DNA from 4 places in the Enterococcus sp. AZ170 genome. Region 3 is predicted to be linked to each of the others. Evidence: riboswitches for the same ligand, from Rfam matches in the RefSeq annotation. Region 3 holds a riboswitch; each other region holds the start of a gene.
The links. A riboswitch is a leader RNA that binds a small molecule or an ion and turns the genes downstream of it on or off. The one in region 3 is predicted to bind magnesium.
Positions count from the first base shown of each region.

Region 1: linked by a shared signal. The riboswitch ahead of IGJ55_RS06735 (LCP family protein) and the one ahead of IGJ55_RS09675 (MgtC/SapB family protein) in region 3 are both predicted to bind magnesium.
Region 2: linked by a shared signal. The riboswitch ahead of IGJ55_RS12610 (LCP family protein) and the one ahead of IGJ55_RS09675 (MgtC/SapB family protein) in region 3 are both predicted to bind magnesium.
Region 4: linked by a shared signal. The riboswitch ahead of mgtA (magnesium-translocating P-type ATPase) and the one ahead of IGJ55_RS09675 (MgtC/SapB family protein) in region 3 are both predicted to bind magnesium.

Region 1 is NZ_CP172947.1:1,394,996-1,403,197, forward strand. Features, by position in the region: gene IGJ55_RS06725 (FtsW/RodA/SpoVE family cell cycle protein) at 1-866, opposite strand, end outside; gene IGJ55_RS06730 (FtsW/RodA/SpoVE family cell cycle protein) at 863-2,044, opposite strand; gene IGJ55_RS06735 (LCP family protein) at 2,041-2,967, opposite strand; M-box (ykoK) riboswitch at 3,226-3,395, opposite strand; gene IGJ55_RS06740 (glycoside hydrolase family 3 N-terminal domain-containing protein) at 3,759-5,981, shown strand; gene alsS (acetolactate synthase AlsS) at 6,250-7,914, shown strand; gene budA (acetolactate decarboxylase) at 7,928-8,202, shown strand, end outside.
Region 2 is NZ_CP172947.1:2,607,721-2,615,922, forward strand. Features, by position in the region: gene glpK (glycerol kinase GlpK) at 1-1,420, opposite strand, end outside; gene IGJ55_RS12600 (helix-turn-helix domain-containing protein) at 1,734-3,206, opposite strand; gene IGJ55_RS12605 (FAD-dependent oxidoreductase) at 3,196-4,530, opposite strand; gene IGJ55_RS12610 (LCP family protein) at 4,699-5,613, opposite strand; M-box (ykoK) riboswitch at 5,764-5,933, opposite strand; gene IGJ55_RS12615 (DUF4303 domain-containing protein) at 6,185-6,682, shown strand; gene IGJ55_RS12620 (DUF4809 family protein) at 6,864-7,256, opposite strand; gene IGJ55_RS12625 (alpha/beta fold hydrolase) at 7,606-8,202, opposite strand, start outside.
Region 3 is NZ_CP172947.1:2,001,610-2,009,811, reverse strand. Features, by position in the region: gene nrdR (transcriptional regulator NrdR) at 1-80, shown strand, start outside; gene IGJ55_RS09690 (replication initiation and membrane attachment family protein) at 93-1,499, shown strand; gene dnaI (primosomal protein DnaI) at 1,499-2,428, shown strand; gene IGJ55_RS09680 (hypothetical protein) at 2,593-3,063, shown strand; M-box (ykoK) riboswitch at 3,222-3,392, shown strand; gene IGJ55_RS09675 (MgtC/SapB family protein) at 3,655-4,320, shown strand; gene IGJ55_RS09670 (GNAT family N-acetyltransferase) at 4,353-4,850, shown strand; gene mgtA (magnesium-translocating P-type ATPase) at 5,084-7,744, shown strand; gene IGJ55_RS09660 (LytR/AlgR family response regulator transcription factor) at 7,922-8,202, shown strand, end outside.
Region 4 is NZ_CP172947.1:1,222,345-1,230,546, reverse strand. Features, by position in the region: gene IGJ55_RS05945 (alpha-ketoacid dehydrogenase subunit beta) at 39-1,016, opposite strand; gene pdhA (pyruvate dehydrogenase (acetyl-transferring) E1 component subunit alpha) at 1,019-2,134, opposite strand; partial or broken gene mgtA (magnesium-translocating P-type ATPase) at 2,704-5,328, opposite strand; M-box (ykoK) riboswitch at 5,816-5,984, opposite strand; gene trxB (thioredoxin-disulfide reductase) at 6,446-7,369, opposite strand; gene IGJ55_RS05925 (ABC transporter ATP-binding protein) at 7,584-8,202, opposite strand, start outside.

The DNA.
Region 1 (8,202 bases), 610 kb from region 3:
GTAAAAATCATATCCGATTCCCTAACTGGTACATAAACTTGCAAATTTGTCAGTCCTTTTCCGACTAATTCACCAGAACCGATCGCTGTCAGTCCGCGCGCTTGCTGAAAAGAAATAGAATCAGCGTATTCAAAGGGATTAAGCCAAGCGTGGATTCGATTAAATTGATAAGGTTTAAAATGGAGATAAGAAAGTAGTTTTTGACCTTGTTCAGTTAAAACCAGTAGAATTCCGCTAATCCCAACGATGCTTAGCCCAGCGAATCCAACTGTTAAAATTTTCCACGAACAGCCAGAAACGACAACCATGCCTAAAAAAATGGAGACAAAGACTAAACTTGTTCCAAAATCTTTTTGATAAAACATTAATGCCAATATTGGTAAACTAACCAGACTCATTGCGCCTAATAAACGGAAATCATCTTTTAGAATAGAGGACGTTTGTGTTTGTTGTCTTTTTTTGGTAATAATGTAGGCTAGCATTAAAATATAGCCAAGTTTCATGAATTCTGATGGTTGAAATGAAAAAGGACCTAAACGAATCCAACGCTTGGTACCTGTAGCAGCGGCCATAACGGGATCATGAAATTTTATCAGTAAGCTCATTAAAAGCAAAGAGAGACTGTAAAAGACAGGGGTCAATTTCCATAAATAGTTAATTGGAATAAACATTGTGGCAAACATTGAAAGAATGCCCAATATTGTCCATAAAAGTTGTTTTTTCAATAAAGGAAATACAGAATCCACCGTTGGGTCAGCTTGAAATGCACCGTATTGTGCAATAAACCCAACTAAGATTAGAAGAAAAACAGGTAAAAGTAATGCATAATTTACAGGTTCCCTTTTAGAAGGCAAGGCTCGTTTCATGTTGTCCCTCCTTGTGCTTGGAATGTCTCTCTGATTTCTGTGGCGCGTGCATTTAAAGCTAGTCCGAGTGTCACGCTTAATATCAGCAAACTAGAGCCGCCGTAACTAATAAAAGGGAAGGTCAGACCGGTCATTGGAATGTAGCCTAAAAGACTACCGACATTCACAGAAACTTGCAGACAAAGCAGCGTACCGCAGCCAATATAAAGATAAGAATAATAAAGAGTTTTTGACTTTATTGCTAACAAAAATAAACGACCCACAATAAAGAAAACCAAAAATAAAATACCTAAAGAAACAATCAGGCCCAATTCTTCAATACAAATAGCAAAGATAAAATCTGTATCTGCTGCAGGTAAAAAGCCTTTTTTCTGAATACTATTACCTAAACCACGCCCGAAAAATCCGCCGTTGTGTATAGCGTAATAAGCATTTGACGTTTGAAACCCTTTACCTGTAGGATCGATGAAAGGGTTTTGCATCACTTCAAAACGTGTGACGAGATAACTAAATTTTTGCGGCATCCAGTTTTTTGGTATGGCTAATAAAAGAACAGTTCCCAAACGTTTGAGTGCCATAAAACTGATCAAAGCCAATGACATAAATAGTGGGGATAGCCCGCTGGATAAAAATAAGGTTAAAACCAGAATGAAAATCATTGATGCCCCAGCTATATTGGGTTGAATCGCAACAAAACACATAAAGAAAAGCGACACCATAAGGGATCGTTTGTGATTTTTGATTGTGAAAGGACGTAAAACATTATCTTTGGCTAAGTTTGCTGCTAGATAAAGAACTAGGATCAACGGGACTAATTCAGAGGGTTGAAATAAAAGGACACCTAAATTGATCCACCGTTTTGCTCCACCTACAGTAGTTCCAATCAATGGCAAAGCAGCGATTGAAAGAAAGGTGAGAAAAAGTAACATGAATAATAGTTTAGGTTTGCGCAGTACATTTAAGTGAATCCGATAAACAATACTCATGCAAAGTAAACTAAAAAGGAAATACATGGTTTGCTTGATGGCTTTACTAGCAGTGCCTAACTCACTGTCTAACAAGTGATAAGAGCTAGAACTGTAAACCATTAAAATGCCGATGATACAAAGAATCAGATACGGAAGCAAAATATAAAAATCTAGATACTGTAGTTTGGATGGTCTGCTAAGCCGTTTCATCTTTTTGCTCCATCATTCAAAAAATCGTGAATGGCAAGTTGATTTTGTTCCTCGTCAATTTCCAAGACACTGCCAGCTTCGGTATAATCATTAAACGCCCAGCTACCTGAGACTGGGATGGAAAGGGTCTCTAGATTTTTGACTTTACCAGTTAGAAAATCTTTTGCTAAATCGACAAGGACATCTGCTGGAATGTTTGTATCCAAGTAGCCAACAGCTTCACCAGCAATTTTAGGTAATTGTAAGAACGAAACGGCATTTTTAGACTGCTTTGCTAATGCATCCATCACTTGCTGCTGCCTCCTCACTCGACCAAAATCTCCTTCTTCATCCATTCTAAAACGAGCATACTGTAACAACGTATTACCATCCATGACTTGGATACCTTTTTTGATATCAACATTGTCTAAATTAATATCTTTTTCTGCATCAATTTCGATTCCTTTAGGATAAAGCTCATTGATCAAACGGATAAAATTATTAAAGTCGGCTGAAATGTAATAATTGATCGGTAAGCCGAAAGAATCGTTAAGGACTTTTCTAGTTAACTCTGCTCCACCAAACGCATAAGCGGCATTGATTTTCTCTAAACCATATTCTGGGATTTTGACATAAGAATCCCTCATGATCGAAACAAGTTTTGGTTGTTTGGTCTCGCTATTATAATGAGCGACCATCAGCGTATCTGCTCGACCGCCATCTTCATCATCTTCACGACCATCATCACCAATCAGCATAATGGTGATTTCTTTCATATTTGTTTGTTGATCACCGGAAAAATCTTTGTTTTTCGTAGGATTTACTTGAGATTGTGCTGCTTTTTTTCCATTATGGAAGCTGATTACAGTGTAACTGCCGATTGCTGCAAAAAGGAGAACAATACAAAGCAGCGTACAAATTACGATTTTGTTCACTAGTTTCATTTTTTATTCCTCGCTAATCATTTTAATTGATCATCAAATAAAGTGTGCATTAGGAAATCGACTTAGATGTCGGTATAAAAAGATAGTTGTGCTACATATAAAAGGTATTAACAGCTTTATATCAAAAAAACGTTGATATCTCTGCTTATTCACCTCCTGCTAATTAAAAAGCTGAGAAATACCTTATTTATTAAAACAAAAAACCTTCGCTTAACTAACTCAGCGAAGGTGGATTGATTGCAGCACAAATAGAGCTTTTCATCATTCTCATCGTTGAGTTTTAGCACTATGAAACGTAAAAAGCTGAGCTTTTAGCTACTTTGTGAAAAGCCTTAATTCGACAATTCCTGTCCTACCCATGCCTGTCTTTCGACATTTTTGAGCAGTAGCCTGTGTTTTCATAGGAGCCTCACCTAACAAGTTATTCAGATCGCCTTAAATATAGTGAAGATCTTGACTAAAGTCAATAAAGTGAATATTAAATTTTTTATAATAAAACGTTGTGAAATATGCTGACAGGTGTTATTTTATCTAAGCTAAAATAGCACTTTAACCATTAAGGGCACGGTTTTCACTTATCTGATAAGGTTCTACTTTTATATGATTTTGATTTGGAAAAGTTTAATGGTCATTTCTTTACATTTTCTTAAACATATACAGACAAAATACACACGTTTGTAAAACAGAAGCAAATAAAATCCCAAATAGACATCGCATCGGGTTAACATTTATTGTAAGATAGAAAGAAGTGAAAGAATGCGTTTACGGCATAATGAAATGGGGAAAAATAAATGGGCTACAAAAAGACTTCTCAAGGAAATTGGATACTGGTCGAGAATGAAAATGGTGCAACTCTGGGTTATTCAACGGCTTCAGGTGTTACTTTGATAGAAGAAGATGGTTTTGCTTTTAAAGATTTAAATAAGAATGGACTTTTAGATCCTTATGAAGATTGGCGCTTGCCGCTTGAGGAGAGAATTGAAGATTTAACTGCAAAATTGACGATCGATCAGATTGCTGGATTAATGTTGTATAGTAGGCATCAAACGGTTTCTAAAAGTCAGAATCATTTTGTGGAAATGTTCTCAGGAACGTATGACGGAAAATCGCTAGATCATTATAGCGGATCTATTGCGAATTTAACGGATCAGCAAAAAGAATTTTTAGAAAAAGATCATATTCGTCATGTCTTATTAACTCTGGTGGATGCTCCTCAAATTGCTGCTGAGTGGTCGAATAATTTACAAGCAATGGCTGAAAGTTTAGATTTGGGTATTCCAGTAAACGTCAGCTCAGATCCAAGACATAGCACTAGTGCTGATACAGAATTTAATGCAGGTGCTGGTGGGGATATTTCAAAATGGCCAGAGCAATTGGGCTTAGCTGCAACATTCGATCCTGGCTTGGTAAAGCAATTTGGTGAAGTCGCAAGTCAAGAATACAGGGCACTTGGCATCACAACTGCCTTATCTCCGCAAATTGATTTAGCGACAGAGCCACGCTGGATGCGTTTTTCTGGAACATTTGGAGAAGGGGTCAAATTAGTCACCGATTTGGCTAAAGCTTATTGTGATGGTTTTCAAACAACTGAATATGAAACGGATGGCTGGGGCAGTGAAAGCGTCAATGCAATGGTCAAGCACTGGCCTGGTGGCGGAAGCGGTGAAGCTGGTCGTGATGGTCATTATGGTTATGGTAAATATGCAGTTTATCCTGGTAATAATTTTAGTGAACATTTAAAACCATTTCTTCATGGTGCATTTGATCTAGAAGCAGGAACCAAAAAAGCTTCTGCTGTGATGCCTTATTACACAATTTCTTATGATCAAGATCAAAAAAATCACGAAGATGTCGGAAATGGATTTAGTGAATATATCATCAATGATTTATTGCGTAAAAAGTATGCGTATGACGGAGTTGTTTGTACAGATTGGTCGATTACAGCAGACGCGGTCAAATTAGATCAATTTATTGGTGGAAAAAGCTGGGGCGTAGAAAGCTTAACGGTGGAAGAACGTCATTATAAAGCATTGGCAGCAGGTGTTGATCAGTTCGGTGGAAATAATGAGATAGCGCCGGTTTTGGCTGCTTATGAATTAGGTATCGCTGAACATAGCGAGCAAGTGATGAAAGAAAGATTTCGTATCTCAGCTCGTCGAATATTGAAAAATATTTTTCAAACAGGTCTATTTGAAAATCCCTATTTGATACCGAAGCGATCAGAAGAAATAGTAGGTAATCCTGAATTTATGGAACGTGGCTACAAGGCACAGCAAAAATCTTTAGTTTTACTAAAAAATAAACATCACTTGTTGCCGTTAAAAAAACAAACAAAAGTGTATATTCCTAAACAAAAAATTGGTGAATCCTCAGATTGGTTTGGTAATGTTCAGCCTGCTTGTGAAAAAAAACCGGTTAATCCTGCTATCGTAGAAAAGTATTTTCAAGTAGTAGAATCTCCAGATAAAGCGGATGTTGTGCTTGTTTTCTTAGACTCACCGAAAACAGTTGGTTATGCTAGTGACGCTGAGGGAAATGGCTATTTGCCGATTAGCTTACAATATTTACCTTATACTGCTAAATACGCTCGGAAAGAAAGTTTGGCTGGTGAAGACCGTTCCTATTTTGATAAAAGCAATACAGCAGCTAACAATCAAGATATTGAAACGATTATGACAATAAGAAAAGATTTTCCAGACTTACCGATTGTCGTTTCTCTCCTGATGAAAAATCCCACAATAGTGAAAGAATTCGAGCAGCTTGTGGATGGAATTATCGCAGATTTTGGTGTCCAAACACAAGCGATATTGAGTGTTTTGAGTGGTGAGGCTACGCCTTCCGGATTATTGCCGTTTCAGATGCCTAAAAATATGGAAACGGTTGAACAACAACAAGAAGATGTTCCATTTGACATGATTTGCTACAAAGATGAACTAGGTCATGTATATGATTTTGGTTACGGCATGGATTTTGAGCATCAAATTAAAGACAAGCGCTTGAATTATCGAAACTAAAATGGTTGAGAGGTTGCTTTTGCTCCCACCGTTTATTCGCATTCTAGGTGACTGAGGTGTAACTCGCAGAGTTATGTCTCAGTCACTTTTCCTTTTTGCCAAACAAATCGTTAAACAAAAAGAAGCTTCCATGCTATAATCATAAAAAATGATACAGGTTTTAAAACTGTATTATAAAATTTTGTATTTAGTGATTTTATTCAATGAAAAATTCTTTCTTAAGGTTATTTATATGTAATGAAACACTATTGAATAGGGAGTGTAACACGTGGCGGATAAAAGCAGAAATGGTGCTGAAGTGATTGTAGAAAGTTTAAAAAATCATCAAGTTGATTATGTCTTTGGGATTCCAGGAGCAAAGATCGACGGCTTGTTTAATGCATTAGTTGATGACGGCCCAGAATTAATCGTAACGCGGCACGAGCAAAATGCGGCATTTATGGCGGCAGCGGTTGGACGCTTGACCGGACATCCTGGCGTAGTAGTTGCAACAAGTGGTCCAGGTGCCAGTAATCTTGCAACAGGTTTAGTCACAGCAACAGCAGAAGGTGATCCTGTATTGGCGATTGGCGGTCAAGTGAAACGACGTGACTTGTTAAAATTAACGCATCAAAGTATGAACAACGCTGCCTTATTTGAGCCAATTACGAAATATAGTGCAGAAATTCAAGATCCAGAAACTATTTCTGAAGTGTTAGCAAATGCTTATCGGTTGGCGAAATCGTCAAAAAGGGGAGCCAGTTTTATCAGTATTCCTCAAGATGTAGTGGATAGTTCAGTTGAATCAGCTAGTATCAAGCCGCTAAGTGATCCAAAAATCGGATCAGCTTCACCTGAAGACATTCAGTATCTGTCTGAATTAATTCAAGGAGCTGAGTTACCTGTTTTATTAGTTGGCATGAGAGCATCAACTGCAAAAGAAGCAAAAGCAATTCGTGACATTGTTGCCAAAACCAAAATTCCAGTGGTGGAAACATTCCAAGCAGCAGGTGTGATTTCTAGACAATTAGAAGATCATTTCTTTGGACGAATCGGCTTGTTCCGTAATCAACCTGGCGATATGCTATTAAAACGTAGTGATTTAGTCATTGCGGTTGGGTACGATCCGATTGAGTATGAGGCTAGAAATTGGAACGCAGAAGGGGAATCTAAAATTATAGTAATTGATGATACACCAGCTGAAATCGATCAATATTTCCAACCAGAAAAAGAATTGATTGGCGATATTGCACAGACATTAACGGTTCTTTTACCAAATATCGAGGCTAAAACGTTGTCAAAGAAAACAAGAGACTATTTGAATGTCTTACATGAGAAATTAGTTAAACGAGATGATATCAAAGAACGAGCGACGAATGGCTTGATTCATCCTTTGGAGGTTATTGAAACGTTACAAACTATTGTGACGGACGAGATGACGGTTACGGTGGATGTAGGCAGTCATTATATTTGGATGGCTCGTCATTTTAGAAGCTATGAACCGAGACATTTACTTTTTAGTAATGGTATGCAAACACTAGGTGTGGCACTTCCATGGGCGATTTCTGCTGCGTTAGTTCGTCCGAATACACAAATCATCTCTGTGTCAGGAGACGGGGGTTTCTTATTTTCTGCCCAAGATCTTGAAACAGCAGTTCGTAAAAAATTGAAAATCATCCATTTGATTTGGAATGATGGGCGCTATAATATGGTTGAATTTCAAGAACAGCTAAAATACCATCGGATTTCGGGTGTAGACTTTGGACCAGTCGATTTTGTGAAATACGCTGAAGCTTTTGGTGCAAAAGGCATAAGAGCAGAAAATAGTGATGAACTAAGAGAGGCAATTTTAACTGGTATCAAAACAGAAGGTCCAGTCGTGATCGATATTCCAATTGATTACCAAGACAACGAAAAACTTGGTGAAACGATTTTGCCGGATCAGTTTTATTAGAAAGGTGATAGCAATGACAAAAGAAGCAATTTTATACCAGCATGGGACGCTAGGTGCATTAATGGCTGGTTTAATGGATGGTACGGAAACAATTGCTAATATTTTGGAAAAAGGTGATTTTGGGATTGGCACTTTAGCTGGCCTAGATGGAGAACTGATTATTCTAGATGGAAAAGCGTATCAAGGGAGAGAAGATGGTGCTTTGATCGCCATTAATGAAGAACAAAAGACCCCTTATGCAGCAGTAACGAACTTTAAGCCGACAATCAAGTTTCCCATTGAGCACTC
Region 2 (8,202 bases), 610 kb from region 3:
TCGCTTCAAACACTTGGCCATCTTCGTAGAACGCTTTTAATTCATCAAGATCTTTCCAAAAGCCAACCGCTAAACCTGCTAAAAAGGCTGCGCCTAAGGCTGTTGTTTCCAAATTTTGGGCTTTTTGAACAGACGTATTTAAAATATCTGCTTGGAATTGCATCAATAAATCATTATTAGCGGCGCCTCCATCTACTTTTAAGATGGGAATAGCGATACCTGTATCTTTTTGCATCGTATCAATGATATCCCGCACTTGATAAGCGACAGATTGCAGTGTTGCTTTTACAAAATCTTCTCTGGTTGTTCCACGGGTTAAACCGAACACAGCACCTCTTGCATCTGAGTCCCAATAAGGTGCCCCCAAACCTGTAAATGCTGGTACGACATAAACTTCATTTTTATTATGTGATTCATTTGCTACAGCTTCTGATTCTGCAGCCGTTTGAATCATCTTCAAACCATCACGCAGCCATTGAATCGCTGAACCAGCTACGAAAATACTTCCTTCCAAAGCATAATAGACTTTTCCATTGATACCATAGCCTACTGTGGTTAATAAATTGTTATCAGAAAGCTGTGGTTTTTCTCCTGTATTCATCACAATAAATGAACCTGTGCCATACGTATTTTTGACCATTCCAGGTTCAAAAGCCATTTGTCCAAACAATGCTGCTTGTTGGTCACCTGCCATACCTGAGATGGGAATTTCACTTCCATAAAAATGATAATTTTTTGTCAGTCCATAAACTTCAGAATTTGATGTGGCTTTTGGTAACATTACACGAGGAATGTTTAAAATATCTAAAATCTCTTGATCCCAATCTAAATCATGGATATTAAATAGCATCGTTCGACTCGCATTAGAATAATCTGTTACGTGCGTTTCCCCACCTGTCAGCTTCCACACTAACCAAGAATCAATGGTTCCAAATAACAGTTCACCTTTTTCAGCTCGTGCTTGGGCTCCTTCAACATTATCTAAAATCCAGCGAATCTTTGTTGCTGAAAAATAAGCATCAATAATCAAACCAGTTCTTTCATGAATCATGTCCGCATGTCCATCTTCTTTTAATTGATCAGCGATTGGTGAGGATTGTCGAGATTGCCATACAATCGCATTATAGATCGGCAAACCTGTTTGCTTATCCCAAACGACGGTCGTTTCACGTTGGTTCGTAATACCAATACCTGCAATATCAGAAGGTTTAACTCCTGATTCAATCAATGCGCCCGCGATAACAGACTGAACAGAATTCCAAATTTCATTTGCATTATGCTCTACCCAACCAGCCTTAGGAAAAATTTGTGTAAACTCTTTTTGTGAACTACCAATATTATTCCCTTTTTTGTCAAAAATAATTGCTCTTGAACTCGTTGTCCCTTGGTCGATCGCCATGATGTACTTTTGCTCTGTCATTGATGATTCCTCCTAATTTTAAAGCTGAACGAGCTCGTCTTACCTCGACTGAAAAATAGGAAAAATTGATTGAGGTGTTCTTTGCCTCACTCCATTTTTATCTTTTTTCCGAGAGGTTAGCTCGTAAAGCCAGCATTTTTGTAAACGCTTTATATCCTATGTATTCATCATAATCGCAAATGCTTTCTTAAAAACGTCATTTTTTTTTTTATTTCCAAAATAATTGAAAGTTTTTCCGTGGATCGCTCTTTTAGCAACAAAGAACCAAGAACAAAATCAACCAGCATTTTGTTTTTGGTCCTTTTAAACGAATTTATTTTTTATGACGCAACGCTCGAATTTTCATTCTAATTTGATTGATATCATAGGTCGAACCTAATTCGGACAACACATAAACCTCTTTTACAGAACGATAAGCATTCGGCTTACTAACATTTGTAATAATCAAATCATACTTTTTTTTTGAATCATATTCCTCTATTGTTAACCCATTCAAATTTTTCAAACTCAAAACTAATACTTGTGTCAGCACTTCTTTATACAAATGATCCATTTTCAAGTCAATACCGATCCATGTTTCACCAACAATCTCAAAATCAATGATTGCTAAAACGCTTAAATATGTTACTAATGACCATTCATGTAAACTATTGCCCTCTTCATAACTTTCATCAAAATATTCCAAACTTTTCTCCAAAAGTACATGTGAGAAGTCTGCTAATTGATAACTAGAAAAGTTTTGTTCTTTTTGCCAAATATTTTCTCGATCAAACAGTTCCAATTCACCCTTAAAAAAGTACAAACGACTATGAATTTGAGAAAAATAATAAAAAATCTTTTTCTCTAATGCTGGAAAAAATTTTTGTGGACGATAATATAAAATCACGTGTTCCAACACAAACGTATCCGCCAAAGATGTTGGTGTCCGTCGCCCTCGAATCAAACTATAGTCAGCAAAATCCGTTTCTGTCAACACTGACATGCTTGTTAAAAAAATAAAATGAAGTAAGCCCTCTTCTTCATCGATTTCTAATGGATAGCGACTAAAAAAGCGTAAAACAAAAGAACGAACTATTTTAAAAAAGGGGTCCTGTTCATATAACTGACTTTTACTAGACAATTCTTTAAATATTTTGTGTTGCACTACGATTCGTTTTTTACTGATTGTCAGCCATAAACTGATTTTTAAGCGACCATGCTCTTCAAATGAAAGATTCAACGCTTTTTCTAAAGATTCGATAATTCTAGCATTTTGAACCGTCAGTGTTTTTTCTTGATGAACTTCATATGGCGTTAAAAACCAATAGACTTGAAAGTAAAAATAACGTATTTGTAGTTCTTCCCCTTTTAACTGACCATTGCGGATTTTAAGACCAAACTCCTTTAATAGTTGGTTTAGCTCTTTAATTTTTCGAAATAATGAAGACTCACTGGTCATAAACTTCGTGGTCAACTGAGCGATTGTAAATTCACGATAATGGAATAAATAATCGATCAGTTCAAATTTGATTGAGGCACGAAGATAATCGTCCAAGACTTGACTTATAGAAAACTGGTCTGACATCTGAACGACCACCCATTGTCCATCATAAAATAGCGAGCATTTATTTTCATATGGTTTTAAATGATAGGCTAGTTCTTTTAAATCACTTTCAAAAGAAGCCTTTGAAACACCTAAATGATCCAACAATTCAATATCAGTGATTCGTCCGCCTGCTAAAATCACCTTTTTTAAAATCTCAACTTCTCTTGCTTCTTTTTTATCTAATAATTCTTCAATTTTCATCCGCTTCACTCCACAAACCTTCTAAGCCTAACTGATTCGTGATATCGAGAACATTTGAATAATAAGGATGATATAAAAAATCTTTCTGATAAAGTTCCTCAAGTGTTTGCTCCATTTGAATACTCATTGCTAACGTATTGATTTTCTCTAATATATCGGCTTTTGAAACCAGCTGTGCCCCTAAAACCTTGTGACTTTCCTTTTCAAAAATAATTTTTCCGTAAATCGTTTCACTTCCCGAAAATAACGAACCTTTTTGCTGTACATGTGCTGTAGAAATAGGCTGATCATGAAAAGAACCTTCTGCTTCCGTCAGTCCAGTACTTGCTATGTAATAATCAACAAGTTTTGTTCCAATCGTTCGAATCGAACCAACAAATGGTCTTGTAGGTTGCATTAGATTTTCAGCCACGACTAATCCTGTCCTAACTGCATTGTTGACTAAGGGAATATAAAAGGACTCATCTGACAGACTATAAGGTACCTGAATGCAGTCGCCTATTGCAAAAATATCCACATGAGAAGTTTGTAAGTACTCATCCACAAAAACTGTCTGATCCGTATGCATTTTAATCTGACCATCCAAATAAGCTAAGTCTGGGCGCACATTCATGGCAAAAATTGCACTATCACATAACAACTGGGATTTTTTGGTTTCGATCATAAGCCCCTCATCTCCATCTGTTATCTTTGCAACAGTTTCATCGAAATGAAACACGACACCGCGGTTGGTCATTTCTTCTTGGACCGGTCTAATCATTTCTTCATCAAAATATTTAAACAATAAGTAATCCATACGCTCAAAAAGATGAACTGCTTTACCCATCTTTAAAAGCGTATCTGCCGCTTCTCCGCCAATTTGTCCCCCACCGATTACGGCTACTTTATCACTGTTTTGTAATTGCTCAATCGCCTTTAACACACCAGATAAAAATTTATATTTTAACACTTTCTCCGAATCACTCCCCGGAATATTCTGAGCCCATTGACTAGAACCTGTTGCTAAAATTAATTTATCGAACGACATCACACATTCTTTTTCTTTTTCCATGTATTTAACAATATGTTGTTTTGAATCTATGCTAATTACTTTTGCACTTAGTAGTAAAGAAATGCCCCATTCTTCTAGTTGTTGCTCCGAAATAAATTGCGCTTTTTCAATAGGATCGATCGTTTCATTAAAATAAAGATTGATGCCGCCAGGTAGATAGCCAATCGTTGCTTGCTTTTCAATTAAATGAATTTCAGCTGCAGGGTGTTTTTTTCTGATTGCCACAGCGGCCGACACTCCTGCAAAAGAAGCCCCAATGATGACGATTTTCACAATAAGACCTTCTTTCTGTATAAGTAAAACGTTTTCTTAAAGGATAGCATACGCTTGACCTAAACGTATAGACATACGCTGATTTGTGTTGATTTTTTAATAAAAAATGACCTGTTTGCTCTATTCTACTCCAGAGTCAACAGGTCATTTTAATTTTCCAGCTATGTGTTAATTGTCTTTCATAAACGCTTTGATCGCTTCAGCATTTTGCTGTTCATCTAACTCGATCACGCTGCCAGAATCTGTATAATCGTTAAATTGCCATGATCCTTCGACTGGAACGGATAATGATTTTAAAGGTTTAACCTTGCCAGTTAAAAAATCTTTTGCTAAATCGATCAAAAGGCTGGTCGGTACATTCGTATCGATTTTCCCAACCATTTTCCCTGCTACTTGAGGCAATTCCCAAATCGGAATCAAATCCTTTGATTGTTCAACTAGCGCATCCATCACTTGCTGCTGACGTCTGATACGGCCGAAATCGCCTTCTTCATCCATCCTAAAACGCGCATACTGCAATAAACTATTACCATGTAATGTTTGCTCACCTTTAAAAATATCCACACCATCTAAATTGATATCTTTTTCAGCTTCGATCGTGACACCCTTAGGATAAAGCTCATCAATAATATCACTGAACTCTTTAAAATCCATGACCACATAATAATTGATTGGTAAATCAAAATTATTTTTTAGTACATCCTTGGTCATTTGAGCCCCGCCATATGCATAAGCTGCATTGATCTTGTCTTGTCCACCATCGGGAAATGTTACATAGCTATCTCTCATGATTGAAATCAATTTGGGTTGCTTCGTTTTTCCATCATAATGTGCGACCATCAAGGTATCCGAACGACCTTGATCTTCATCATCATCTCTAGAATCATTCCCAACGATCATCACGGTTAATTCCTTATCACTTGTTTGTTCGTCACCAGTAAAATTTTGGTTTTTAGTAGGTAGTTTTGCTTCACTCTCTTCTTTGGCTGTTTGAAATGATACTGCTGCATAACAGCCTGCACTCACAACGATTAGCAAAACCGATAGCAAGCTAATGATCATTATTTTTACAGATTTTTTCATTGTACATTCCTTTCTAGACATCAGCGTTAGATGGGCTAGCTCAACTATTTTCTTGACTAAAAGAAAAAAACTTCACCAAGAAAACTCAGCGAAGGGATTAGATTACAGTCTCTTAAACACATGACAAACAACATGTATCGACAAATTACCTAGATCATCTCTTCGTGGAGTTTTAGCACTATATAACGTAAAAAGCATTGCTTTTAGCTACTTTGAAACACGCCTTAATTCGACGAATTTTGTCCTACCCGTGCCAGTCTTTCGACATTTCTGAGCAGTAGCCTGTGTTTATATAGGAGCCTCACCTAACAAGTATTTAATTCATTTTAAACTATAAGCGTATCCAATCACAAAGTCAAATTAAATTCTACCTGAAACCTTTAGGATAATAAGTCCGCTACCCCGTTATCATTGCTACAACGTAGCTGGGGGCTAGAAGAATAAATTTTTTTTAAGAGTAATCTTTACCCTTTCTTAAAAATTCGTTTATCCTCTTTAAATTCAAATTTTAGATAGACATTCTTTGCGTTATCTGTTTCAATGTTTAAAAGACAGATACTTGGAGGATACCATGGAAAATTTTTTAGAAAAACAACAAGCATTCTTTTTTAATTTTTTAACAGATAGTATCGATAACTTTTTACTCGATCATTCTGATGAAACCTACTATGCATTTGCCTTAGTTTGTAATATTCATGAAGAAGGCGAAATCAACGTATACCTTAATACTGTTGAGCTTTGGCAAGACACAACTGACTATTATGCAACTAAAGGATACACTGACCAACAATTACAAGAGATGAAATATAATGCAAAGGATTGGGATGAAGACCAACAATTTGCTTCTCTTCACCTATTCGATGATTGGGTGGAAGATCCACAAGCCATTGAAATGGTTCTTGAATGGATTAGTCAACAACTCATTTTGCTAGTTGATAGCGACACCTTTGAACGTATTCCTAAAGCAGCTGATTTTAAAGTATTAGTTTACGATCATGATGAAGAAGCAGCTGACTCGCAAGAACGCTTTGAAAAATTAACAACATCTGACTATTTCCAATTAAATTGATCAAAAAGCGAGCAGCAGATTTTATTCTTGGGCTCTTTTCAAAAATGCCTACTTTAGGAAGAGGCGTTTTAGCGCTCAAAGATAAGAAAATTCTTGTTTCTGCTCGCTCTCTTTAACGTAAGCCGACATTTGTAACTCTCTTTATCTAAACAATATTTGCTCTTACTATACTAAACCTCTTCTAAAAACAAAGCATTAACTCTTCGATTCCAAAAAGTCTAGTCGTTATTTCATTCACCTTTGTGATTAATTCCTTTTTATCTAAAATTTGATCTTTTGTTTCAATTTTGATTGTTTCGTTTGCATAGGTTAAAAAATCATACTCCTCTTTCATTCTGACTTGATAATCCTCTTTTTTATATAACGTATAATCATCGAGAACGTCTATCTCATATTCTCGTTTATAACCATTATTTAAGGCAATCGCAGTAACAAGTGAATTGACAGTCAGCTCATCTAACAGAATAGACTTTTCATCTATTATTAATGTATAGTTTTCATTTTCAATTATCCCGCAAACATTACAACCTCCGTCTAATAAATCAACTGTTTTAGTAATTGTTGCTTTTTTCATTTTTACTGCTCCTCTCCTACAGCTTCTATTCCTTCTTTGACTATTATATCAAAGATGAAGACATCATGAAAAACAAATTTAGTTTTTCCACTTTGCTATTTAATACGACAAAGTAAAGTGATAAATTCCTACAAAAATCCATATATTCAGGTCATTATAACGATCAAATCATTTATAGTTATTTTATATTTCTTTTGTATAAATATAGGTAATCTACTACATACAATTAAACCGTAAAAAAAAGTAACTTATAGGAGCTGCCATACTCGAGCACATTTTCTTAGAAATTTAATCGACATCTTCTTCTCTCAATAAGATGTGTGCACTTCTAAAACACAAGGTCTTCCTATTACTTTTTTAATTCTCTTTCAAAAAATGCTGCTACGACATCCATCATTTCTCCCTTGACCAAATGCCCCTCACCTTCACCTACAATAAACTGACTATTTTCAGCATAAGGTTCCGCTTCAATCATTTGATAAAAGTCCGCTGTATCTTCATAAGGAATTTTAGGGTCATCCGTTCCATGCCAAAATAGGACAGGACGTTGTGCCAGCTTTTCAGGTGCTTTTGAAAGATCATAATTTACTACCCAACTAAGTAATAGGGGTAAATCTTGCGGCACAAAAAAATCCATTTCAACTGAACGCTCCATTACCCGTTCAACATAACGCAAAGGCGCTGGTGTCCCCATCATACAAGCAGCAACACTGATTTCTGGATGCTGAGTCAATAAAGCACTGGTTGTGATCCCTCCCATTGACACACCACCTACGCCAATTTTTCCATCTTCGATCAGCTTTTGTTTCTCAAAATGACGCACTAACTGAACAAATTCAATAATATTGTATTGAATACTAGACCAAAATGTCACTGAAGGAATCGATGAAATAGGGCCCGATTTTCGTTCCCCATGATTCATTGCATCAGGTAAAATCACACGGAT
Region 3 (8,202 bases):
ATATGAGTGTATTCCTAAAAGAATTGCAGGATATCGTAGACAAAGCGAAATCATCAAGTGACGATGCAACAAATGAATAAGGAGGTCTTTCCTTGAAAGACAATTGGAAAGAAGTCCATCCTAAAAGTATATTTCAAGCGGCGATTGCTTGTTCGCTTTCTAATCAGGAACAAGAGATATTGACCCTTTTATACCAACCTATTATCGGTGTGGATGCCTTTGGTTTATATCTAACACTGTTATCTGAAGCTGAAAAAACTGGGATTAGTGAGTCGCTGTTTCACGCAGAATTGATTACGATAATGGATAAGAGTATTAAACAAATTCAATTGGCTAGAAAGAAATTAGAAGGCATTGGTTTATTAAGTACTTTTGTAAAAAATGATGCTGAACTGGGGACTTTGTTTTTATATCGTTTGAACCATCCTGAAACAGCAGAACGTTTTTTTAAAGATGAAGTATTATCGCTAACACTTTTAAACAGTGTAGGTCAGCGGAAATTAGATAAATTATTTGATCGGTTCAAACCAAAGTTCATTAATTTGAACGGTTTTGAAGAAATTTCGGTAGGCTTTAAAGATGCTTATCTATTTAAAGAAGAACAAATTGTGGCACAAAGCAACCAATTAAGTCAAATGGAGCAAGCTTTTGAGGATCCCCGTCCAGCACAGAAAATAAGTGCAGTCAGTGAACAATTTGATTGGTCCTATTTTATACAAGGAATCGAAAAACTGGGTATCAAATTACCAGATAATCATGTTGGTTTTAAAGAAGAAGTTTTTGTTTTTCATAATTTATTTGGAATTACAGAACTAGACATGATCGATTTCTGTTCTAAATCATTTGACTATTATACAGGAAAAATTGACACAAAAGAATTTGAGCGTGCGGTCTATAGGACCTATGATCCTGATAAAAAACAAAAACCAAGTCAGTTTCAAAAAAATGAGACAGTTGATTTATCAGCTGAAGATCAACAAACATACCGTTACAATTCATTAAAAATGAATGGCTTTTCAATGCAAGATATTCAGATGATCATGGACAGTGAGAACAATTTTCCGCTAAACTATTTGGAAGCATTGAAAAATGAGCGTGGCGGCTATACGACTCCACAAGAACGCTCTTTAGTTAAATATTTAGTCAGCAAATCAGGCTTGCCAAACAGTGTGATCAATGTCTTGATCAACTATGTTTATAATATTCAAAAGCAACCAACATTGAAAGCCGATTATGTGAATCGAATCGCAAACGAATGGGCTCAAAGTGGCATTTTTTCTCCAGAAAAAGCAATTGATCATGTACGAGAAATTGCTAAAAAAGGCAAAGAACAAAAGCAAACAAGACAGCGCTATGGTCAAAATAATCGACCAATTCGCCAAGAAACATTACCAGATTGGGTTGACAATCCAGTTGAGGAGCAAAAATTATCTAAAGAAGAGCAGGCGCGATTGGATAAAGAAATACAAGATTTCTTAAGCAAAGGAGGCGATAATTAATGGAAGATGTAGGGAAAGAAATGTCAAAAATCATTCAAAACAGAGACATGAACGAACGGTACAATGAGTTAGTTGAAGTTGTATTGAAAGATACGGATGTTCAACAATTTATTCAGGAAAATCGTGAACGTTTGTCAGATGATGATATTCGAAAAAGTTATTCAAAACTATATGAATTTGTTCAAGAAAAACGTAAATATAATTTGAATGATCCAACAATGATCGCACCTGGATATGAGCCAAAACTAACCTTGAATTTCCATTATATCGATGTCACTTATGTGCCGACAGAAGCTCTGATTGCCAAGCAAAAAGAAGATGAAATTCGTAAACGAGTTCGGGCCATGGATATGCCAAAGGATGTGCGAGAAGCGAACCTAAGTAGATTTGATACAGCATCTCAAGGTCGTGCTCAAGCGATGGCCGAAACAATGAAATTTCTAAATGATTACACTTCTAATCCAAAAGAATTTCATAAAGGACTTTATTTACAAGGGACATTTGGTGTAGGGAAATCTTTTCTACTAGGTGCAATTGCCAACAGCTTAGCTGAACGGGGATTCGTTACAACGATTGTTCATTTTCCAACCTTTACTGTCGAAATGAAACAAGCAATCGGCAAAGATATGGTAGGCCCAAAATTGGATGCCGTTAAAAAGTCCCCTGTTTTGATGATTGATGATTTAGGTGCGGAATCAATGACGTCTTGGATTCGAGATGATGTGCTTAGTGTGATTTTACAATATCGGATGCAAGAACAATTAGTGACTTTTTTTTCATCGAATCTAAATTTAAAGGATTTAGAAAAGCACTTGACCGTGACTCAGCGTGGGGAACAAGAGCCGTTGAAGGCTCGTCGAATCATGGAGCGGATTCGTTATTTAGCACAAGAAATTACGATGTCAGGCAATGACCGGAGAAATGGTTAAAGGTGGTCAGACTACTACAGCTTTTATGGAAGCCATGTGGTTGAGATGTAACTCGAAGAGTTCTGTCTCAATCATTTTTTATTTTTTAAGAGAACTAAGGATGATATTAGACTGGAATCAAAAATATAGCTTATAATTAGATATCAATAATGGAGGGATATCCTATGAAAAAAATCACATTAGCAGTGCTAACTATCATTACATTGATTTCTTTAGGAGCATGTACGAAAAATAACCATGATTCTGCAAAAGGAAGTGAAGAAACATCTATGAGTAGTAAACAAAATCAAGTGACAGATGAAACATCTCATAACGTGGAACAAGAACAAGCAAAATCAGTATTTATAGCCACTTTAATGGAAGATGCTAGGAGAAACGAGACGGTAGACAAATCTCTACGTTTGGTTTTAAATGAAGTTGAAGTAATTGAAGATCCAGAAAAAATAATCGGTATGATGAAAAATGATGGCGTAATCTTAAATGTATCAGATGAACAATTGGCAGATGGTATTACTGAAAATGATTTGAAAAAGGGAGATAAAATTCAATTTACCTTAGTTGGTTTACCTGCCATGACAATGTCGATCCCACCTCAAGTAGTTGGTAATTCAGTAGTCAAAGTTGAAAAAAATTAATCTATCAAAAATCACTGTTAAAAACGCACTATTCAAGTATTTTTTGACAGTGATTTTTTGATTTTGTAGTGAAACGATCATTGCTTATTCAAAAAATAAACGAAAAAACATTGACATTTGTTTTGTGATGGTGGTATAGTTCTTTCTGTAAGACAACTAAATAGATTTGTTAGGTGAGGCTCCTATACAAACATAGGCTACTGCCCAAAAACATCGAGAGATGCCAATGGGTAGAACAGGGATTGTCGATTACAAGGCTTTTCATAAGGTAGCTAAAAGCTCTGCTTTTTACGTTGTATAGTGCCAAAACTCAACGATTAGATCATGCAGGCTTTTTTTTGTACGCCTATTTATGACCTTCCGCTGAGTTTTTGGCGGAAGGTTTTTTGCTGTGAAACACTGCGATTGCCATTGGCAGAGCAGATGTTGAACAGTACTTGTCGATCGAAGAGAGAGAAGTGCCCGACGTACTGAAACCCAACGATTGCCATTAGCAGAGCAGATGTTGAACAGTACTTGTCGATCGAAGAGAGGGACGTAACGAGCTGAAAACAAACAAACCGAAGAAAGGAGAAAGCCTATGCATTTTTAATTAATATTGTTGCGAGTATCTTTGCAGGAATGATCATCGGTGCGGAAAGACAATGGCGAAAAAAGTTGGCTGGTATGAGAACGATGACTTTGGTAACGTTTGGTTCATGTCAGTTCGTTTCGCTATCATCGCTGATTCAAGATGACAATAGTCCAACACGAATTGCGGCTCAAGTCGTCAGTGGTATTGGGTTTCTTGCCGGGGGAGTGATTTTACGAGAAGGATTTAGCGTAACTGGCATCAATACCGCAGCAACATTATGGTGTTCAGCAGCTGTGGGCAGTATGATTGGTGCTGGATTTGTAACAGAAGGCGTAGTTTGTGCTGTTATCTTAATGTTAGTGAACATCCTGTTGAGAAATTTATCTTTCAAAATAGATGATTATACAGTTCAAAGAGAAGACGATCAAACAGAGACAATTCATTATCTTTCTGTTATTGCTAGTAACAGCAGTGAAGTCATGCTTAGAACTGAGATTATCCAGTTGTTAGATAAGTACTGTCTAACATTCACTAAATTTTCTTGTACAGATTTAGCTGGAAAAAAAGTCCGGTTGTTTTTGGAAATTGAGGCTACAAGAAATGGTAGTCTAGCAATCAATACGATTATTTCTGAGTTGTCTCAGCTTTCAGAAGTTATAGAAATCAATCAAATGACTAACTAAAAGAACGGAGGAATCAAGATGGTAAAACAGTGATGGTTAAAATTATCAATTGGAATAGTGAAGCCTATTGGGCAGGAGTCCAATTAAGAAACGAATTGCTTAAGTCTAGTGCTGGTAAAGAATGGATCAAAGAGTTGCCTTTGAACGAAGAAAAAGATATTCATATGACAGCTATGATCGAAGGAAATGTTGTGGGAACATTAATTCTTTCAAAAAAGAGTAGAACAATAGGGCAAATCAAACAAGTAGCTATTAATGAAGTGCATCAAGGCTTTGGTATTGGAAAAAAATTACTTGAATTTGCTGAAAAAGTAGCAGAACTTATGGGGTGCCAAATCATAATTCTAAACGGGCGTATGCAGGCTTGGGGTTTTTATGAACATTTTGGATATCAAAGTATAGGACAAGCCTATAATGACGGAAATGTCGTCTTAAAAACATTTGAGAAAAGAATCTACACTAATAAGAAAATCGAATTATTTAAATTTATTAGATATATAACGCTAAAGGAGATGGAAACAAATGGATGACAGTAGTCAGATGATCAAGGACCTTTGTAAAAAGAACCCTGTTTTTAAAGAAGATAAGTTTATTATTGTCTATTTGTTTCTAGGGCAGTTCAGAAACTTACTCCGATAAGCATACCTCTTTTTCCATTGGTCCGATTCTTAAAAGATTGAATATCTGAGCATTGAGATAACTTAAATCGCTATGCGATCATCTATTATCTCATTGGTAAGAGTTTAGAAAGAAGGAAAAACAAATGGAAAAAAGAATAACATTAACTAAAGAAAAGAACCAATCTTATGAATATTTTGCAAGAAATTCAGCAGAAAATATCGTAACCTATTTCAATTCTTCAAAGCGAGGACTAACACATCAACAAGCAGTCTTATCGAGAGAAACGTTTGGGGAAAACATTATCTCACATGGTAAAAAAACGCCTCTGATTGTTCAAATAATCAAAGCTTATTTTACACCCTTCACAATCGTTTTACTCACGTTGGCAATCATCTCATTTATCACTGATTATGTGATTGCACCACCTGAAGATCGTGATCTCATCGGTGTCTTGATTATTTTAGCAATGGTTTTGATCAGTGGTACAATGACACTAATTCAATCGGTTAAATCAAATCAAGCGGCTGAAAAATTGAACAATTTGGTCAAGGTTACAGCCACTGTTGTTCGTAGAAAACAGACAGTAGAGCTTCCAATCGAAGAAATTGTTTGCGGTGATATCATAAAATTATCAGCAGGAGATATGATTCCAGCCGATATTCGTTTAACGAAAACGAAAGATTTATTCGTTTCACAATCAGCTATGACAGGGGAAAGTTACCCTGTAGAAAAAAGAGCAGACTATAAACTAAAAGCAGGCAGTTCAGAAACAGAATATGAAAATATTGTATTTATGGGCAGTAATGTAATTAGTGGTAGTGCTGAAGGTATAGTTGTTTCTGTGGGAGATGATACACTTTTTGGTAAAGTGGCGCAAGATGTTTCTGATAAAAATCCTCAAACGAATTTTGAATTAGGTATTAGTAAAACTTCGTGGTTATTGATTCGTTTTATGTTAGTCATGGCACCAGCTGTTTTTTTAATCAATGGTTTAACAAAAGGAGATTGGTTTGACGCCTTTCTTTTCGGGTTATCAGTAGCAGTTGGACTAACACCTGAAATGTTGCCAATGATCGTGACAACCAATCTTGTCAAAGGGGCTTCAAGAATGGCCAAAAAAGGAACGATCATAAAAAATCTAAATGCTATTCAAAATTTTGGTGCAATCGATGTTTTGTGTACAGATAAAACAGGAACATTAACGCAAGATAAAATTATCTTAGAATATCATTTAGATTGTGATGGAAAAGAAGACAATCGCGTATTACGCCATGCTTTTTTTAATAGTTATTATCAAACTGGATTGAAAAATTTAATGGATGTCGCTATTATTGATGCAGCAAAAACTGAACTTTCAATCGATTCCTCTGAGTATCGAAAAGTAGATGAAATTCCTTTTGATTTTAAACGTCGTCGTATGAGTGTCGTGATTGAAGACAATACTGGAAAAACGCAAATGATCACAAAGGGTGCTGTTGAAGAAATGCTGGAAATTTCTAGCTATGTTGACTATCAAGGCGTAGTAACACCTTTAACAGAAGAGCTGAAAAAAGAGCTATTAAAAACAGTTGAAGAATTAAACGAGGACGGTTTACGTGTACTTGCTGTTTCCCAAAAAACAAATCCTGCAACAATCGATGAATTTTCTGTCTCAGATGAAAATGAAATGGTTTTGATCGGCTATCTTGCCTTTCTTGATCCACCCAAAGAGACGACTAAAGTTGCATTAGAAGCACTAAAAAATCACGGAGTAGGGGTCAAAGTCTTAACCGGTGATAATGCATTAGTAACAAAATCAGTGAGTAAGCAGGTTGGATTAGCCCATGAAGAGTTGATCTCTGGAAGCGAAATCGCACGAATGAATGATTCTGAACTAAAAATGATTGCAGAAAAATATAATATTTTTGTGAAATTAACCCCGCAACAAAAAACAAGAATCGTTCAAGTTCTAAGAGAGTCAGGTCATACTGTTGGGTTCATGGGAGATGGGATTAATGATGCACCAGCAATGAAAGAAGCAGATGTTGGCATCTCTGTTGATACGGCTGTTGATATTGCAAAAGAATCGGCAGATGTCATCTTGCTAGAAAAGGATTTGATGATCCTTGAACGTGGTTTATTAGCAGGGAGAACTACATTTGGAAACATCATGAAATATGTTAAAATGACAGCTAGTTCAAACTTTGGTAATATGTTTTCGGTGGTAGTTGCTAGTATCTTTTTACCATTTTTACCAATGCTACCGTTACAATTGCTGTTTTTGAATTTGATTTATGATATTTCTTGTATGTCGATTCCTTGGGATCACGTTGATGATGACTATTTAGAAAAACCCAAAAAATGGGATGCATCGAAAATCGGTTCCTTCATGAAATGGTTAGGACCAACTAGTTCAGTCTTTGACATTACGACTTACTTATTAATGTATTTCGTTATCTGTCCCCAATTAGTTGGCGGAAATTATCATGATTTAGCACCAGCCCAACAAGCAACCTTTATTGCCATTTTCCATGCAGGGTGGTTTGTTGAATCACTTTGGTCACAAACATTGGTGATTCATACCTTGCGTACACCTAAGATTCCATTTTTACAAAGTCGCGCATCATTTATTCTAACGACAATTACTTCATTAGGGATTGCGGTCGGGACAATTTTGCCCTTTACAGGCTTTGGAGAAAGTTTAGGCTTAACAGGATTGCCATTAAATTATTTCGCTTGGCTAGGTTTAACAATAGTAAGTTATTTGCTATTGGTTATGGTCGTAAAAAAAATCTATGTGAAGCGTTTTGGGGAATTATTATAGTAAGAACGATTTTATGAGTGAAGATTTTTGCTAAATAAATGCAGGGAGGAAATGGTTACTAAATTTTCCTCTCTGTTTTTATTTTGTTTATCTTGCGCTGTTTTTTTATAAAAAAGCTAGTATAATTGAATTAGTTTGAAAAAATTATAGCGTTGATTGATCGAGGGGTGAGAATAGATGAGTATTTTTGTTTTGGAAGATGATGTTATTCAGGCACAAGCGTTAAAGCGCATCATAACCGACATTTGTGAGGAAAAAAATGTTAGTTATGAGTTTATATTTGTTACCAAAAAAGGCGAACAAATCTTAGAACAGATCCCCAACTCAATATCGCCAAACATTTATTTTCTCGATATCGAGATCAAAAAGTCTGTATATAATGGATTTGAGGTTGCTAAGAAAATTCGTATGATTGATGATACAGGATTAATTGTTTTTATAACGACACATTCAGAATT
Region 4 (8,202 bases), 780 kb from region 3:
AAGGCACGTTTTTAAAGTAAGATTTGTTTAGTCTCTAATTAAAATTCTGCGATTTCTCTAGCTTTCGCTTCGATATCTTTAGCATTTGGCAACCAAATGTTTTCTGCTTGTCCAAATGGGAAGATTGTATCTGGAGCAGATACACGGCCAATTGGCGCTTCTAGTGATAAAACCGCACGTTCAGAAATTTCAGAAACAACCATAGCGCCAACGCCAGCTTGTTTTTGTGCTTCTTGAACTACGACTACACGACCAGTTTTTTCAACTGATTTGATGATTGTTTCAACATCTAAAGGAGCGACAGTACGTAAGTCAATGATTTCAACAGAAATATTGTCTTTTGCTAAGTTGTCAGCGGCTTTGATTGCTTCACGAACCATTGCACCGTAAGTAATGATAGAAATATCAGTACCCTCACGAGTCACAGCTGCTTTATCTAATGGCACTTCATATGCTTCATCCGGCACTTCCTCACGGAATGAACGGTATAATTTCATATGCTCTAAGTAAACAACAGGGTCATTGCTTCTGATTGCAGAAATCAATAGTCCTTTTGCATCATATGGATTTGATGGAATAACCACACGGATACCAGGAGATTGAGCAATCAATCCTTCTAAATTATCTGAGTGAAGTTCTGGTGTATGCACACCACCACCAAATGGCGCACGAACAGTAATAGGCATGTTACGTGTTCCACCCATACGGTAACGAGTACGAGCCATTTGACCAACGATTTCGTCAAATACTTCAAATACGAATCCAAAGAATTGGATTTCAGGAACTGGACGGTATCCTTCTAATGCTAAACCAAAAGCTAAACCACCGATTCCAGATTCTGCTAAAGGAGTATCGAAGACACGGTCTTCACCAAATTTTTCTTGTAACCCTTCAGTTGCACGGAAAACTCCGCCGTTTTTACCAACGTCTTCACCAAAGACCAAGACGTTTTCGTCTTTCTCTATTTCAAGAGCTAAGGCATCTGTAATTGCTTGGATCATTGTTTTTTGTGCCATGATTATTTCGACTCCTTCGCTTCGTAGAATGCAATTTGTTCTTTAATATTTTGTGGTTGAACTTCAAACATATTTTTCAAGAAATCAGATACTTTTTGTTTTGGAACTTTATCTGCTTCTGCAATTGCTACTTTGATTTCTTCTTTAGTTTTTTCGATTACTTCGTTTTCTTTTTCTTCAGACCATAAGCCTTTGTCTTCTAGATATTTGCGGAAACGAACTAGTGGATCTTTTTGTACCCATTCGTCATCCATATCTTTCGAACGGTAACGAGTTGGATCATCACCGGATAATGTATGTGGACCATAACGGTAAGTTAGCGTTTCGATTAAAACAGGACCATTGCCATTTGCAGACCATTCACGTGCTTCTTTTGCGATTGCATAAACTGCTAATGGATCCATTCCATCAACGACGATCCCTGGAATTCCTGCTGCTACTGCCTTTTGAGCTAATGTTTTAGCTGCTGTTTGTTTTTCACGAGGTGTTGAAATCGCAAAACCATTGTTTTGGATGATGAACACGCCGTTTGCATGATATGCTCCTGCAAAGTTGATTGCTTCATAGAAATCACCTTGTGAAGAACCGCCATCACCTGTATAAGTGAAGACAACGTTTTTCTTGCCGCGTTTTTTCATTCCTAAAGCAACTCCTGCTGCTTGGATGTATTGCGCACCAATGATGATTTGTGGTGGTAGAGCATTTAATTCTGGTGCATAGTGGTTACCTGCTACATGTCCACGAGACCATAAAAATGCTTCTGTTAAAGGTAAGCCGTGTTGAACTAATTGAGGTACATCACGGTAACCTGGTAATAGGTAATCTTCTTTTTCCATCGCAAATTGACTTGCTAGCTGACTTGCTTCTTGCCCAGCAGTTGGGGCGAAGAATCCTAGACGACCTTGACGGTTCAACGCAGTTGAGCGTTGGTCTAATACACGTGACCAAACCATACGAGTCATTAATTCTACTAATTCGTCATCTGATAAATCCGGTACAGCATCTTCGTTTACGATTTTCCCATCTTTATCTAAAATTTGAAATGTTGGGAAATCAGCGTCGACTTTTTCCATAAGTGCCTTAAAGTCAATAGGTTTTTGTTTCTTTGCCTTTGCCATTTTGTCACACAATCCTCTCTGTTACGTTTCTTTTTTTCGTAAAAAGTAAAACAGCGTTAAAAACTGTATTACTTTTTATCGACTACACTTACAAATTATCACTAAACAGGTAAAAGAGCAAGTAAAAAGTGAGCATTTCTTTAAATTTGATTAAAATACTTGAAACCTTTCGTATCAAAGGTTAGTGATTAAAATCACAAACAAGAAACCGTTTTACAAATCACCTTCCTAATCATATCCTTTGACAACAGGCTGTTATAGTCATCTTGTCCGTTGTTATGCTACAGCAAATTTACAAGTTAGAAATTATTTGCTGAAAAATGAACAAACATTTCCAAAACAAAAAAAATAGAACAAAGACAAAAATTTAGTTATTTTGTCTTTGTTCTATAAAAAACGAATATTAGTAATTAAAAAATAATTTTTCTTCATTCATTACGAATGACAGCTTCGATCGCAGAGAAATTTTTCGGTATTTCTAGATAAGCATTTTGCTTTAAATGAACGAATCAAAATCTTGATTTCATCAAAATCACTCATAAAAAAAACGAAATCTATTTTTTTCTAAATCAAATCCACTCTTTTGTAAGATGGATATAGATCCGTTTCGCAACTTCGACTGTGATCAAATATAGTACAATGATCAAAATGAACCAGCCCCAATAATTAGCTGGAAGTTTCACAAAGTCGAAAACTTCCCGAATTGGTGTCAAGACAATCAATAAGCCTAACCCTACCGCTCCTATACTGGAAAGAATCACAGCAGGTGAAGCAATACTTTGAATAAATGGTAATTTTCTTGTCCGAACCATTTGAACAACCAATGTTTGACTAACTAATCCGACCACAAACCAACCTGTTTGGAACAAATGTTGGCTACCAATCGTATTCGCACTGAAAACAAACCACATCACAAGATAGGTCATAATATCAAAAATACTACTTACAGGTCCAATGCATAAGGTAAATTTCATCAAGCCGTTTGTTTCCCAGCGGACAGGTTTTAATAAATCTTCTTCATCAACATTATCCCAAGGAATGGCCAATTGCGCGATATCATAAATCAAATTTTGAATCAACAATTGAATGGAAAGCATTGGTAGAAATGGTAAAAAAGCACTTGCAATCAATATCGAGAAAACATTCCCAAAGTTAGAACTGATTGTAATTTTAATATATTTCATCATATTACTAAAAACTTTACGTCCCTCAATCACACCGTCTTCTAAAACATTCAAACTTTTTTCCAACAGAATAATTGAACTAGCGTCTTTCGTAATATCAGCTGCTGTATCAACTGAGATTCCTACATCTGCTTTACGAAGTGCTGGTGCATCATTAATTCCATCTCCCATGAAACCGACTGTGTGACCATTTCCTTGCAGTGTTTCAATAATTCGAGACTTTTGCATCGGGTTTAATTTAGCAAATAAATTAGTTTTTTCGACTTCGTCTTTCATTTGTTCATCCGACATATTATCAATATCAGAACCAAGTACGACATGAGACACTTCGATTCCTACATCGCTACAAACTTTCTTAGCAACGATATCATTATCGCCTGTTAAAACTTTTACATTCACACCATGTTCGTGTAAGGACTTGATTGCCGTGATCGCTGATTTTTTCGCTGGGTCCAAAAAGCCCATAAAACCGATCAGCGTCATTCCTTGCTCATCTTCCACACTATAAATGGCTTCACTATGCACGTCTTTTTTCACCGCTACGGCTAAAGCGCGCATACCTTGTTCATTCATACGAATATTGACTTCACGCATTCTTTTTTGTAATTCAGGTGTTAACGGTACGATCTCCCCGTTGATTTCAGCATGTGTACAAACAGCTTCCATCTCTTCTACCGCACCTTTAGTGATCATAAATTGATGACCATCTGCATTGACCACCACCGTTAAACGACGACGAGAAAAGTCAAACGGAATTTCATCTAGTTTTGTCACGGAATGATACGGACTTTGATTCTTATTTTCCTCATAAAAGTTGATTACAGCGATGTCCATCAAATTTTTCCAACCCGTTTGATAATGAGAATTTAGAAAAGCCATATCTAGAACTTGATCATTAAGTTGTCCTAGCGGATCTAAATGTTGAACCAAAACAACTTTGTCTTCTGTAATCGTTCCGGTTTTGTCCGTACAAAGAATATCCATACTCCCTAGATTTTGAATAGAAGGCAACTCTTTCACAATGACTTTATGTTTGGATAAACTTAATGCCCCTTTTGCTAGGTTACTCGTTACAATCATTGGCAACATTTCAGGTGTTAATCCAACAGCGACTGCAATTGCGAAGAAAAACGCTTCGCCCCATTCACCTTTTGTAATGCCGTTGATCAAAAAGACGATTGGAAACAGAATCATCACCATTCTTAGTAAAAATTTACTAACTTTTGTCAAGCCAATATCAAATGATGTTTTTCCACGTTGTGTTGTCGCATTTTTAGCAATATCACCGAAGAATGTATTTTGTCCAGTCTTCAAAATGATTGCTTTACCTTGTCCACTCAATACATCCGTTCCCATAAAAATCAAATCCTGCATATCTAAAGCAGAAACTGATTCTGAATTCTTATCAATACCTGCATCCACAAATTTTTCGACTGGCATTGATTCACCAGTCAAAGAAGATTGATTGATAAAGAGATCCTTTGTCCATATTAGTACGGCATCCGCTGGAATCATATCACCTGTTGCAAGTGTTACAATGTCTCCAGGTACAACTTCGTCCATCGGAATTTCTTTTGTTTGACCCGCACGCGTTACAGCTGTTGTATTTTCGATGAGTTCTTTTAGATTCAGACTTGCTTTTTGGGAACGATACTCTTGAATAAAGGCAATAATAACACTAGCTAAAATCATGATTCCCATCACAAGTGCTGCTTCAAAATCTTTGGTTACAGCTGAAACGACCATTAATAAAGCTAAGACATAAACAAATGGGTCTTTGAATGCTTCTAAAAACATAATAATTGCAGGTGTTGGTTTTTGTGCGGACACTTCATTTGGTCCATATTCTTCTAAACGATTTTTGGCATCTTCTTCTGATAGCCCTTTTTCTGATGTACGAAGTTCCATCATCAATTCACGTTCAGAAAGCATTGCTAATTTTCTTAATTCTTGGTCTTTTGTTGTTTTCTTCATTTCGGTCATTTTTTTATTCATCATTTTCTTTTCCTCCTTTACTTCATCTTATCGAGGAGAGAAAAAATCATTTCATTTCCATCGTTTCTAAGATGAAGGCTACATTTCGTTTGTTTTTGGTCTGACTGGGGTCTTCCATGAGCCTCTTCCTCTCTTTTGGTTTATTTTGGAACGATAGATTTTTTGTTAGGCGGGAATCTTGTTCTCTTGAGTTCTGCTCTTGCTACTGTTTAACATCTGTCTTCTTTCAATCTGCTTGTTTCTTTTTGCGGAACTTCGCTCCCTTTGGTCGCCAAGTACTGTTCATCATCAGCTCTGGCGAAGCCAGTACGTTTTCCTGTTCTTAGACTTTTTGCTTACTAGTTTCTGTTTTCCTTCTGCCTGCTTGTTTCTTTTTGCGGAACTTCGCTCCCTTTGGTCGCCAAGTACTGTTCATCATCAGCTCTGGCGAAGCCAGTCGCTGTGATTCACAGCAAAAACGCACACTCAACAATAGAGTGTGCGTAAAATAGCAACTTAAATAAAAGTTTCTCTATCGTTGAGCTTTAGCACTAAAGGGCGTAGATAATTTCTTATCAGCTACGTTATGAATAACCTTCACGATCATTCCTGTTCAACCAACTAAGAGTCTCTCGATTCTTTCGCGGCAGCAGCATGTGTCCAAATAGGAGCCTCACCTAACAATTATTCAGTTCTGAATCCTTATCTATCATAGTTTATCTTGTTACAATTGTCAAAAGAAAAAGACATAAAATAAAAAGACATCACTTTTACTAACTAGCCAAGCTCTCCTCTTCCTTGAGAGATTTCTATTCTTGAGAAATTTGCTAATTTTAATTCTTCATCGGATAGATTTTCAACAAGATCGTAAACCCGTTACCAAGCTCAAGAAACTGAGCATCTGCCATCTGTTTGGACTCTGAAAATAATATATTCTCAGCTTCATTCACTTTTAATGTCAAAATCAGCTCTGATAGATAGCTTTATATCGGTACCGAGTAGTTTTCTCCAGTTCCTTCATCTGTCACTACAAGAATTGGCATGACTTGAACGTCTGACACTTTTTTTAAAGGGGTAAACACTACAGCTTTGACCTAGATCCTAGTCAGTAAAAATTAGAATAAAGTAGCAATCAAATGATAGTTGTTTTCAATTATTCAACTTCTGTCATATCTTCAATATATTTATATACTTGTTGGCCAGCGATCCCGCCTTCACCAACAGCTGTTGTGATTTGACGTAATGTTTTTTCACGAACATCTCCAATAGCAAAAACACCAGGCATACTTGTCTTCATATCTTGATCTGTTTCGATCCAGCCTTCGGCATTTGTCAAACCAGATTTTTTAAATGGTTCAGTCAACGGATCTAGACCAACATAGATAAAGACGCCATCTGCTGGAATTTCTTTGACTTCATCCGTCAAGACATTTCTTAATTTGCCACCCGTTACAACCATGTCATTTCCAACAATTTCTTCTAATACGGTATTCCATTCAAAAGAAATTTTTTCATTGGCAAAGGCACGATCCTGAATGATTTTTTGAGCACGTAGTTCATCACGACGATGTACGATCACAACTTCTGAAGCAAACTGTGTTAAATAAATCGCCTCTTCAACTGCTGAATCACCGCCACCGATCACTAATAAGCGTCTATTACGGAAAAATGCGCCATCACAAACGGCACAATACGATACACCACGACCAGCAAATTCTTCTTCTCCCTTAACACCTAACTTACGATGCTCACAACCTGTCGCGATAATCACTGTTTTTGCTTGATAGGTTTTATCATCACAAATTACTTCTTTATAAGAGCCTTGATCTTTAATATCCATCACAATGCCATACGCATTTTCAGTACCGAATTTTTCAACATTTTCATACATCTTATAAGCTAGCTCTGGTCCCATGATCGAGTCAAAGCCTGGATAGTTTTCAACCTCAGCAGTATTATTCATTTGCCCACCTGGAGCACCGCGTTCAATCATTAAGACTGAAAGATTAGAACGTGACGCATATAATGCTGCGGTCATACCGGCAGGTCCGGCTCCAATTATAATTACATCATACATCAATTTTCCCTCCGAATTTTTCAAGTACATTTACTTTACATCTTAAATAGTTACTTGTCTATATTTCTGCCCAATCAATATCAATGACTATTTTACAGTTATTTATTATAGCATGCTTTTTCCACTATCGCATCACCTTTAAGCTTACTTTTTATTAGTAAAATAAAAAAGCAAGAACTTTCCATAGTCCCTGCTTTTACAATTCTTTTAGACTCTACCCTTCGCTATTTTGTAGTTGATACATGTCTGCATATAGACCATTTTGAGCTAATAAATGGTCATGGTCACCGCGTTCCACAATTCTACCTTTATCCAACACTAAAATAAGATCCGCATCACGAATAGTCGACAAACGATGAGCGATTGCAATCGTTGTTCTTCCTTGGCGCATATTCGCCAACCCTTCCTGGATCAATCCTTCTGTCTCAGTATCGATATTCGCTGTGGCTTCATCCAATACAAGAATTTTAGGATTCGTTACGATTGTTCGAGCAAATGAAATCAATTGCCGTTGACCGCTTGAATAACTTGCCCCACGTTCGATTACTTTTGCATGATATTTTTTGGGTAACGTTTCGATAAACTTATCAGCTTGAACAAATTCGGCCGCTTCTTTGATTTGTTCATCCGTGATTTCTGGATTTAGCATACGAATATTGCCTGCAATATCTCCATAAAACATAAACGCATCTTGTAAAACTAACCCCAATTTCATTCTCAACTCAGGTAAAGGATAATCGCGAATATCACGATCATCAATCAAAATTTCTCCCTCATAAAACTCATAAAAACGCATCAATACATTGATGATCGAACTTTTACCACTCCCAGTA